Regions from separate parts of the Rhizobium sp. BK098 genome, predicted to be linked through region 2. Evidence: predicted binding sites of a transcription regulator. Region 2 holds the regulator's gene; each other region holds the start of a gene.
The links. The regulator HrcA, encoded in region 2, represses chaperone genes, less so after heat shock. The targets are predictions, from matches to a motif close to GTTAGCACTCNCNNNNNGNGAGTGCTAAC.
Positions count from the first base shown of each region.

Region 1: groES (co-chaperone GroES) is a predicted target of HrcA. The motif match lies at 1,385-1,413, and genes of this name have one in related genera.
Region 3: groES (co-chaperone GroES) is a predicted target of HrcA. The motif match lies at 1,789-1,817, and genes of this name have one in related genera.

Region 1 is NZ_JACHYY010000014.1:10,888-14,165, forward strand. Features, by position in the region: one part of gene FHT73_RS26000 (IS5 family transposase) at 203-527, shown strand; one part of gene FHT73_RS26000 (IS5 family transposase) at 527-963, shown strand; gene FHT73_RS26005 (usg protein) at 1,010-1,282, opposite strand; gene groES (co-chaperone GroES) at 1,560-1,874, shown strand; gene groL (chaperonin GroEL) at 1,929-3,278, shown strand, end outside.
Region 2 is NZ_JACHYY010000006.1:239,255-242,532, forward strand. Features, by position in the region: gene grpE (nucleotide exchange factor GrpE) at 1-357, opposite strand, end outside; gene FHT73_RS17615 (GFA family protein) at 571-1,005, shown strand; gene hrcA (heat-inducible transcriptional repressor HrcA) at 1,130-2,218, opposite strand; gene rph (ribonuclease PH) at 2,391-3,107, shown strand; gene FHT73_RS17630 (VOC family protein) at 3,119-3,278, shown strand, end outside.
Region 3 is NZ_JACHYY010000002.1:806,032-809,309, forward strand. Features, by position in the region: gene FHT73_RS08810 (bifunctional riboflavin kinase/FAD synthetase) at 1-585, opposite strand, end outside; gene FHT73_RS08815 (TIGR01459 family HAD-type hydrolase) at 601-1,449, opposite strand; gene groES (co-chaperone GroES) at 1,875-2,171, shown strand; gene groL (chaperonin GroEL) at 2,245-3,278, shown strand, end outside.

The DNA.
Region 1 (3,278 bases), on a different contig from region 2:
GCTGCAACATTACGATATGTTTCGCCGTTCGGCCCAACGATGACAACATTGCCTGCTTCATCGATGACACGAACATATCCCGTGGGCAGGCCAGCGACGTTGTTGGAAGCTCCCGTAGTCTCCCCGATAATACTTCTAGGGTCAGGACCCATCGATTTGAACTGACGGCTGTGATTCAGACGGGCGTATAGGAGCCCGACTAATGAGTAATTTGTTTTGGCTGACGGACGAGCAGATGGCCCGTCTTCAGCCTTATTTTCCCAAGAGCCATGGTCGCCAGCGCGTTGATGATCGACGCGTTCTGAGCGGCATCATCTTCGTAAACCGCAACGGTCTGCGGTGGTGCGATGCGCCGAAGGAATACGGTCCCTCCAAGACGCTTTATAACCGGTGGAAACGCTGGGGCGACAAGGGCATCTTTATTCAGATAATGGAAGGCCTGGCTGTGCCTGAAGCTGCAGAGCGCAAGACCATTATGATCGATGCGACCTATCTCAAGGCCCACCGCACGGCTTCCAGCCTGCGGGTAAAAAAGGGGGCGCGGGCCGCCTAATTGGGCGCACGAAAGGCGGCATGAACACCAAGCTTCATGCCGTAACGGATGCGAGTGGTCGCCCGATCAGTTTCTTCATAACGGCCGGTCAGGTCAGCGATTACACCGGTGCTGCCGCCTTGCTTGATGAGCTTCCCAAGGCCAAATGGCTGTTGGCCGACCGTGGCTATGATGCCGACTGGTATCGTGACGCTTTACAAGCAAAGGGGATAACGCCCTGCATTCCGGGTCGGAAATCCCGCAACAAGACCATCAAATACGACAAACGCCGCTACAAACGGCGCAACCGGATCGAGATCATGTTCGGGCGTCTCAAAGACTGGCGTCGTGTCGCTACGCGCTATGACAGATGCTCGATGGCCTTCTTCTCCGCTATCGCTCTCGCCGCAACCGTCATCTTCTGGCTATGAGCAATGAGTCCTGAGCCTAGGAAGACGAAAAATCAAAATCAAGATCTCAGTGCAGCTTGAACTCGCCGTCGACACGGCGCCATTCGTTTGGACCGATCAGCCGGTGGTGACTGTAGCGGACGGAGTGTAGAGGCCCTTCGAGCGTAGCCTTCCAGAAATCCAGGAACTTGTGCATCTCCGGAAAATCGGGCGCCAGATCGTAGTCCTGCCAGACATAGGTCTGCAGCACGGATTCGAAATCGGGAATGCGGTAAAGGATGTGTGCGGTGGTGAGGCCGTAGCCGTTGAGCTGCCGTTCCAGATTCGATGAGAATTGCATGCTTCATCTCCGTTTCATGACATTGTGAAGGTGGCGCAAAATCTTGCAACCATCAACAGCTTTCTGAACGCTTCGATGCTGTTTCTTGTTCCTTTCCAGTATGTTAGCAGCCGCAAACGTCGAGTGCTAATTTTTCCTCTCGCCCCCTTGAAATCGAAAAAAGCCGAAAATAAATTTTTTCGCGCGAACGCTCGATTGAGGTTCGCACCCGCCCGGGCTGGTCATCCGGTCCGGCTAGGGTTTTCGACGTCATCATTTTTGCTCAACGGAGGAAAACATGTCGTTCCGACCACTTCACGACCGCATTCTCGTCCGCCGGGTCGAATCCGAAGAAAAGACCAAAGGCGGCATCATCATCCCCGATACCGCCAAGGAAAAGCCGCAGGAGGGCGAGGTCATCGCCGTCGGCCCGGGCGCCCGCAACGAGGCCGGCCAGATCCAGGCGCTCGACGTCAAGGCCGGTGACCGCATCCTGTTCGGCAAATGGTCCGGCACCGAGATCAAGATCAACGGCGAAGACCTGCTGATCATGAAGGAAAGCGATGTCATGGGCATCATCGAAGCCCAGGCCGAACAGCGAAAAGCTGCCTGAGCCATCGACACTACGACCATCAGTCAGATAGCTGCCTATTGAGGAGTTAAGGAAATGGCTGCAAAAGAAGTCAAGTTTCACACCGATGCCCGTGAGCGCATGTTGCGCGGGGTCGATGTGCTCGCCAACGCGGTGAAGGTCACGCTTGGCCCCAAGGGCCGCAACGTCGTGATCGACAAGTCCTTCGGCGCTCCGCGCATCACCAAGGACGGCGTATCGGTCGCCAAGGAAATCGAGCTTGAAGACAAGTTCGAGAACATGGGCGCCCAGATGCTGCGCGAGGTCGCTTCCAAGACCAATGATCTTGCCGGCGACGGCACGACGACCGCGACCGTTCTCGCCCAGGCGATCGTCAAGGAAGGCGCCAAGGCGGTGGCCTCCGGCATGAACCCGATGGACCTGAAACGCGGTATCGATCTTGCCGTCGATGCCGTCGTCAAGGAACTGAAGAACAACGCGCGCAAGATCACCAGCAACTCCGAGATCGCCCAGGTCGGCACCATCTCCGCCAATGGCGACTCAGAGATCGGCCGCTATCTCGCAGAAGCGATGGAAAAGGTTGGCAACGAAGGCGTCATCACCGTCGAAGAAGCAAAGACCGCCGAGACCGAGCTTGAAGTGGTCGAGGGCATGCAGTTCGACCGCGGCTACCTGTCGCCCTACTTCGTCACCAACCAGGACAAGATGCGGGTGGAACTCGAGGACCCCTACATCCTGATCCATGAGAAGAAGCTGTCGAACCTCCAGGCTATGCTGCCGGTTCTCGAAGCCGTCGTGCAGTCCGGCAAGCCGCTCTTGATCATCGCTGAAGACGTCGAAGGCGAAGCTCTTGCAACGCTCGTCGTCAACAAGCTGCGCGGTGGTCTCAAGATCGCTGCTGTCAAGGCCCCGGGCTTCGGCGACCGCCGCAAGGCCATGCTGGAAGACATCGCCATCCTCACGGGCGGTACTGTCGTCTCCGAAGACCTTGGCATCAAGCTCGAAAACGTCACACTCAACATGCTCGGCCGCGCCAAGAAGGTGGCGATCGAAAAGGAAAACACGACCATCATCGACGGCGTCGGCTCCAAGGCAGAAATTGACGGTCGCGTCACGCAGATCCGTGCGCAGATTGAGGAAACCACCTCGGACTACGACCGCGAAAAGCTGCAGGAACGTCTCGCCAAGCTCGCCGGCGGCGTCGCCGTAATCCGCGTCGGCGGCTCGACGGAAGTGGAAGTCAAGGAGAAGAAGGACCGGGTCGACGATGCACTGCATGCGACACGCGCCGCAGTCGAGGAAGGCATCCTTCCCGGTGGCGGTGTGGCGCTGCTGCGCGCGGTGAAGGCTCTCGACAATCTCTCTACCGCCAACCAGGACCAGAAGGTCGGCGTCGAGATCGTCCGCCGGGCGATCGAGGCTCCG
Region 2 (3,278 bases):
GCCTTCGATCAGCGTCTTAAGGCCGGCATCGGCGCCGGCGCGTGCCTCAGCCGGGATGGCATCTAGCGTGCGGCGCAGATTGTCTGCCACCGAGAGCATGTCGCGGGCAAAGCTTGCCACGGAATAGGACTTTGCATCCTTCACATCGCGCTCGGTGCGGCGACGGAGGTTGTCCATCTCGGCAGCCAGGCGAAGATACCGATCGCGCAGTTCGCCGTTTTCGGCCTTCAGCAGCTCAACCGGATCTGGCTGGGACGGCTCGGCCGCATCTACGGTTTCCGCTGCATCCTGCGCGAAATCCGCTGACGTGTCAGCCGCCGTGGCGTCAGGTCCGGTTTTTGTTGTTTCGTCGGTCATGACGGTCTCCGAATTGCTTGGTCTTTGGATGTGCCCGATATCGAGGTTTGCTCGGAAAAAATCAAGGCTTTGTCGAGAAGAACAGCCAATTCACGGCTTTGCGATGACGGCAATACCTCTCCCTGCTCATTGCTGCCGCTTGTGACATCGGCTGTTCAGCCCTCCCTACCAGTGGTATTCTAAAATACATCTCAGCACAGCGAGGTGAGATCAATGTCTAATGGCAAATCCCTTTCAGGCAAGTGTTTCTGTGGCGCGGTGGAAATCGCAGTCGATGGCGAGCCAATGGCGATGGGCTACTGCCATTGCGACTCCTGTCGGGAATGGTCGGCGGGGCCGATCAACGCCTTCTCGCTCTGGCCGCCGGAAGCCGTGCACGTCACCAAAGGCGCGGACAAGATCGGCAGCTACCAGAAGACCGAGAAGAGCGTGCGCAAGTGGTGCACGGTCTGCGGCGGTCATCTTCTGACGGAACATCCGCCGTGGGGCGTGACCGATGTCTACGCGGCCGTCCTGCCCGAGCTCGATTTTCAGCCTGGCGTGCATGTCAACTACGAGACGACGGTGCTGCATCTGAAGGACGGGCTGCCGAAGCAGAAGGACTTGCCAGCCGAAATGGGCGGATCAGGAACCTTGCTTCCCGATTGACCTTAGCCGCTAGAGTGGTTCAGTTTTCCACGGAATCCACGAACCGCTCTATCTCTTTGTTGCCTCGCAATTCCGGACGGAAAACCGCTGCGCACTTTTCCTGGAATTGCTCTAGATCCTCTCCTCAGATTCCAGGTCGCGAAAGCCGCGAGATCAGCTGCGCAGTATAATCGACCATGGGCACGATGCGGGCGTAGTTCAGCCGCGTCGGGCCGATAACGCCGACGGCGCCGACGATGCGGTCATCATCATCGCGATAGGGCGCAACGATCAGCGAAGAGCCCGACAGCGAGAAGAGCTTGTTTTCCGAGCCGATGAAGATGCGCACGCCCGGTCCGCTTTCGGCGAGATTGAGGATCTCGATCAGGCTGTCCTTCTTCTCCAGATCGTCGAAAAGCAGGCGCAGACGATCCAGATCCTCCGCGCCGCCGATTTCGGCGAGTAGATTGGAATGACCTCGAACGATAAGCTGCGTCGGCTTGCCGTCGTCATCGCCGCCGGACCAGACGGCGATGCCGCGCTCGACCAGCTGATGGGAGAGACTATCCAGCTCCTGGCGCACGCTTTCCTTGAGAGTTTGCAGCTGCCGCCGCAATTCCGGCATGGTCTGGCCAGTCATATGGGCGTTGAGGAAATTGGCGGCTTCCGTCAGCTGCGACGATGTGGTGCCGGCCGGCAGCTCGATAATGCGGTTTTCCACCTGATCGTGCTCGCCGACGAGCACGGCGAGTGCCTTGGTCGGCTCCAGCCGGATGAATTCCACATGTTTGAGAACCGGATCGCTCTTGGAGGTGATGACGAGACCGGCGCCGCGCGAGATGCCCGACAGCACCCGGCTTGCCTCCGACATCATCGATTCCACCGGCTGGTCGCGATTGCTGCCGCGCACCTGCCGGTCGATATTGGCGCGGTCCTCGGCCGAGAGATCGCCGACCTGCATGAAAGCATCGACGAAGAAGCGCAGGCCCACCTGGGTCGGCAATCGCCCGGCGCTCACATGCGGCGAATAGATGAGCCCCAGCTCTTCCAGATCGCTCATGACATTGCGCACGGAAGCCGGCGACAGCGACATGGGCAAGAGGCGCGAGAGATTGCGCGAGCCCAATGGCTCGCCGTTCTCAAGATAGCCTTCGACGATGCGACGGAAGATTTCCTTGGAGCGTTCGTCCAGTGCAGCAATGACATCCGAGACCGACGATGTCGTGAATACCATTTCGCTGTCAGATCCATTCCGTTGAGCCTTGGGCAAAATATAATCATTCAGTTAGCAATGGCAAAAGGTAAAAATGCCGCCATGGCTGCCGAGCGGCTTTGCAGCCTGCTTTTCCTTTGCAAAAGCGACCTGTGGGTCGTAGAAGCGGTCAACGAACTTTCAGGAGAGTGGAATGCGGCCTTCAGGCAGAAAAACCGACCAGATGCGCAAGGTGTCGTTCGAGCGCAATTTTTCCAAGCATGCGGAAGGCTCCTGCCTGGTGAAATTCGGCGATACGCATGTGCTCTGCACGGCAAGCCTGGAGGACAAGACGCCGCCATGGCTGCGCAACAGCGGCAAGGGCTGGGTCACGGCCGAATACGGCATGCTGCCGCGCGCAACGGGCGAGCGCATGAAACGCGAAGCTGCCGCCGGCAAGCAGGGCGGCCGTACGCAGGAAATCCAGCGCCTCATCGGCCGATCGCTGCGCGCCGTCGTCGATCTCAAGGAACTCGGCGAGCGCCAGATCACCGTCGATTGCGACGTCATCCAGGCCGATGGCGGCACGCGCACGGCCTCGATCACCGGTGGCTGGATCGCGCTTTACGACTGCCTGAAGTGGATGGAAAGCCGCAACATGGTGAAGGTCGAGCGCGTGCTGAAGGATCACATCGCCGCCATCTCCTGCGGCATCTTCGCCGATCAGCCTGTCATCGATCTCGACTATCTTGAGGATTCCTCGGCCGAGACCGACGCCAATTTCGTCATGACGGGCAAGGGCGGCATCGTCGAGATCCAGGGAACGGCTGAGGGTGCCCCCTTCAGCGAAGAGGAATTCGCCACGCTGATGCATCTGGCCAAGAACGGCATTGCCGAACTGGTGGAGCTGCAGAAGCAGGCTATCGCCTGAGGATATTTTGAATGGCTGACCCGGCCCTCGGAGGCGTCCTTGAAACCGCGCTTTATGCGGACGATCTCGATGCAGCCGAGGCCTTTTATGGCGGCATACTCGGATTGCAAAAGATCTCGCGCGGCGGCAACCGTCACGTCTTCTATCGCTGCGGGCCGGGCGTGCTCCTGA
Region 3 (3,278 bases), on a different contig from region 2:
CTGAACGGTATAGCGATAGCCGAGCAGACCCGCGGCTTGGGCAACGTCACCGTCCGCGAGCAGTGTACGAATGCGGCTCGACGAGATGACCTCCGTGTTTTCGTCGCGGAAGGCATCGATCAACGTCACGCCGAAGCCGTTATGGCTGCCGGCATTCATCAGGAAGGCGGGGCCTCCCTGACGATCATGGCCAAAATGAAAATCGAAGCCGGTGACGACTTCCGACGCGTGCAGCCAGTCGATCAGGATCGAATGCACGAATTCATCCGCCGAGCGCTGCGAGAAAGTGCGATCGAAAGGATATTCGATAACGGCGTTGAAGCCGAGCGCTTCCAGCAGCCGTGCTCGCAAAGGAGCAGGCGTCAGGCGGAAGACAGGATGATCCGGCTTGAAAACGGTGCGCGGATGCGGCTCGAAAGTCAGCACCAGCGCCGGAATGCCGCGCTCCCTGGCGATCTCCAGCGCACGCGTCAGCACCGATTGATGGCCGCGGTGCACGCCGTCAAAATTGCCGATGGCGACCACGCCGCCCTTCAAGGCATCGGGAAGCGGTTCGCGGGTTTCGTTACGGTGGAAAACGGTCATCGACTGCCACTCTCCTCAGACAAGGCGCGGCATCCACCACTTCGGCGAGGCCTGTTCGCGCGCCAGGAAGGCGCCGAGAGCGGCCTCATCCGTATGCCCCTCGACGACATATTCGCGGGCGTGGATGCCATGGCTGATATAAAGAAGATCGAGGCCGTAATCGAGTGCGCCGCGCACGTCGGTCGGCATGCCGTCGCCGATCGCCACCACACGCGACAGCGGAAATTCGCTCTTGAGCTCGCGGGCCGCCGCGATCGCTGCATCGTAGATCGGCTGGTGCGGCTTGCCGGCGATGCGCGTCTGGCCGCCGAGCCGCTCGTAATAGGCGGCCATGGCGCCGGCGCAGGGGATCATGCGATGGCCGCGCTCGACCACCAGATCCGGGTTGGCGCAGATCAGCGGTACGTGACGGGCCGACCAGGCCGTCAGCATCTCGGTATAATCGTCAGGCGTTTCGGTCTCGTCATCGAAGAAGCCGGTGCAGACGATGCTTTCCGCTTCGCCGGCATCGACCCGCTGAACGTCAAGACCTTCGAGGATACCAATGTCGCGCTCCGGACCGAGCAGAAACACCTTCTTCGGCCCCTCGGCAATCAGCTTGCGGGTGACATCGCCCGAGGTGATGATGCGATCGTAAACGCTGTCGGGAACACCGATCGCACGCAGCTGCTCGACGACCTTCGGAGCAACACGCGGAGAGTTGGTGATGAGGACGACCGCAAGGCCTTCGTCGCGGGCGGCTTCGAGCGCGATGGAGGCTTCCTTGTAAGCCGTGACGCCGTTATGGAGCACGCCCCAGACATCGCAGAGCGCAACATCATAAAGTCCGCCGATGTCGCGAAAGCTCTCGATCCGTTTGCCCATGCCGTCCTCGCATCAAATAAATTACGGGCTGACATCGCAAACCGGCCGGCAAATTACAAGAGCGGCTTGCAAGGTTTTTGCGTCGCACAAGGCCTGAGCAGCAGGCGTGGGCAAGGTCGGCGAGCGGCAAGATTGCGCAGCGGAAGCAACGGGATGACGCTCTGGAAAAGGCTTGACCTGACCCTGTCTTCGCGAGGGCAAAATGAAAGAACCTTTGCAACGACATGCTACGTGGCGGCGCCCTTGGCGTTAATCATCCTCAAAACAAGCCGAGGCGCGCCGCAAAAAATTCACAGTGCTGTCCTTGACTCGTCCGGAAGCCACCCCTAAATCACGGTCGCTAGCACTCTCAGAGGATGAGTGCTAACAAAATCCATACGGATCCGCGCTGATCCGTGAATGTCATTTGATCGAGGGATTAGACAATGGCAAGCACCAATTTCCGCCCCCTTCATGACCGCGTCGTCGTTCGTCGCGTCGAGTCGGAAGAAAAGACCAAGGGTGGGATCATCATTCCCGACACCGCCAAGGAAAAGCCGCAGGAAGGCGAAATCGTCGCCGTCGGTTCCGGCGCTCGTGATGAGGCCGGCAAGGTCGTAGCACTCGACGTCAAGGTCGGCGATCGCGTTCTGTTCGGCAAGTGGTCGGGCACTGAAGTCAAGCTCAACGGCGAAGACCTTCTGATCATGAAGGAAGCCGACATCATGGGCATCATCGGCTAATTGGCCGGTTCCCTTTTCCGATAAAGCTGACGGGTCTTAAAGCCCGGAAAACGCGAATTCAGGAGTTTCAAACATGGCAGCTAAAGAAGTAAAATTCGGCCGCAGCGCTCGCGAAAAGATGCTTCGTGGCGTCGACATCCTCGCTGACGCAGTGAAGGTCACGCTCGGCCCGAAGGGTCGTAACGTCGTCATCGACAAGTCCTTCGGCGCTCCGCGCATCACCAAGGACGGCGTTTCCGTCGCCAAGGAAATCGAACTCGAAGACAAGTTCGAAAACATGGGCGCCCAGATGGTCCGCGAAGTTGCTTCGAAGACCAACGACGTCGCCGGTGACGGCACCACCACTGCGACCGTTCTTGCCCAGGCGATCGTTCGCGAAGGCGCCAAGGCTGTTGCAGCCGGCATGAACCCGATGGACCTGAAGCGCGGTATCGACCTCGCTGTTGCAGAAGTCGTCAAGGATCTCCAGGCCAAGGCCAAGAAGATCAACACCTCGGAAGAAGTTGCCCAGGTCGGCACGATCTCCGCAAACGGCGAAAAGCAGATCGGTCTCGATATTGCTGAAGCCATGCAGAAGGTCGGCAATGAAGGCGTCATCACGGTTGAAGAAGCCAAGACCGCCGAAACCGAACTCGAAGTCGTCGAAGGCATGCAGTTCGACCGCGGCTACCTCAGCCCCTACTTCGTGACCAACCCGGAAAAGATGATCGCCGACCTCGAAGACGCGTTCATCCTCCTGCATGAGAAGAAGCTCTCGAACCTGCAGGCCATGCTTCCGGTTCTCGAAGCCGTCGTTCAGACCGGCAAGCCGCTCCTCATCATCGCTGAAGATGTCGAAGGCGAAGCTCTTGCGACCCTCGTCGTCAACAAGCTGCGCGGCGGCCTGAAGATCGCTGCCGTCAAGGCTCCGGGCTTCGGTGATCGCCGCAAGGCCATGCTGGAAGACATCGCCATCCTGACGGGCGGCACTGTCATCTCCGAAGACCTCGGCATCAAGCTTGAGTCCGTCACCCTCGACATGCTCGGCCGTTCCAAGAAGGTTTCGATCTCCAAGGAAAACACCACGATCGTCGACGGCGCTGGCGCCAAGTCCGACATCGAGGGCCG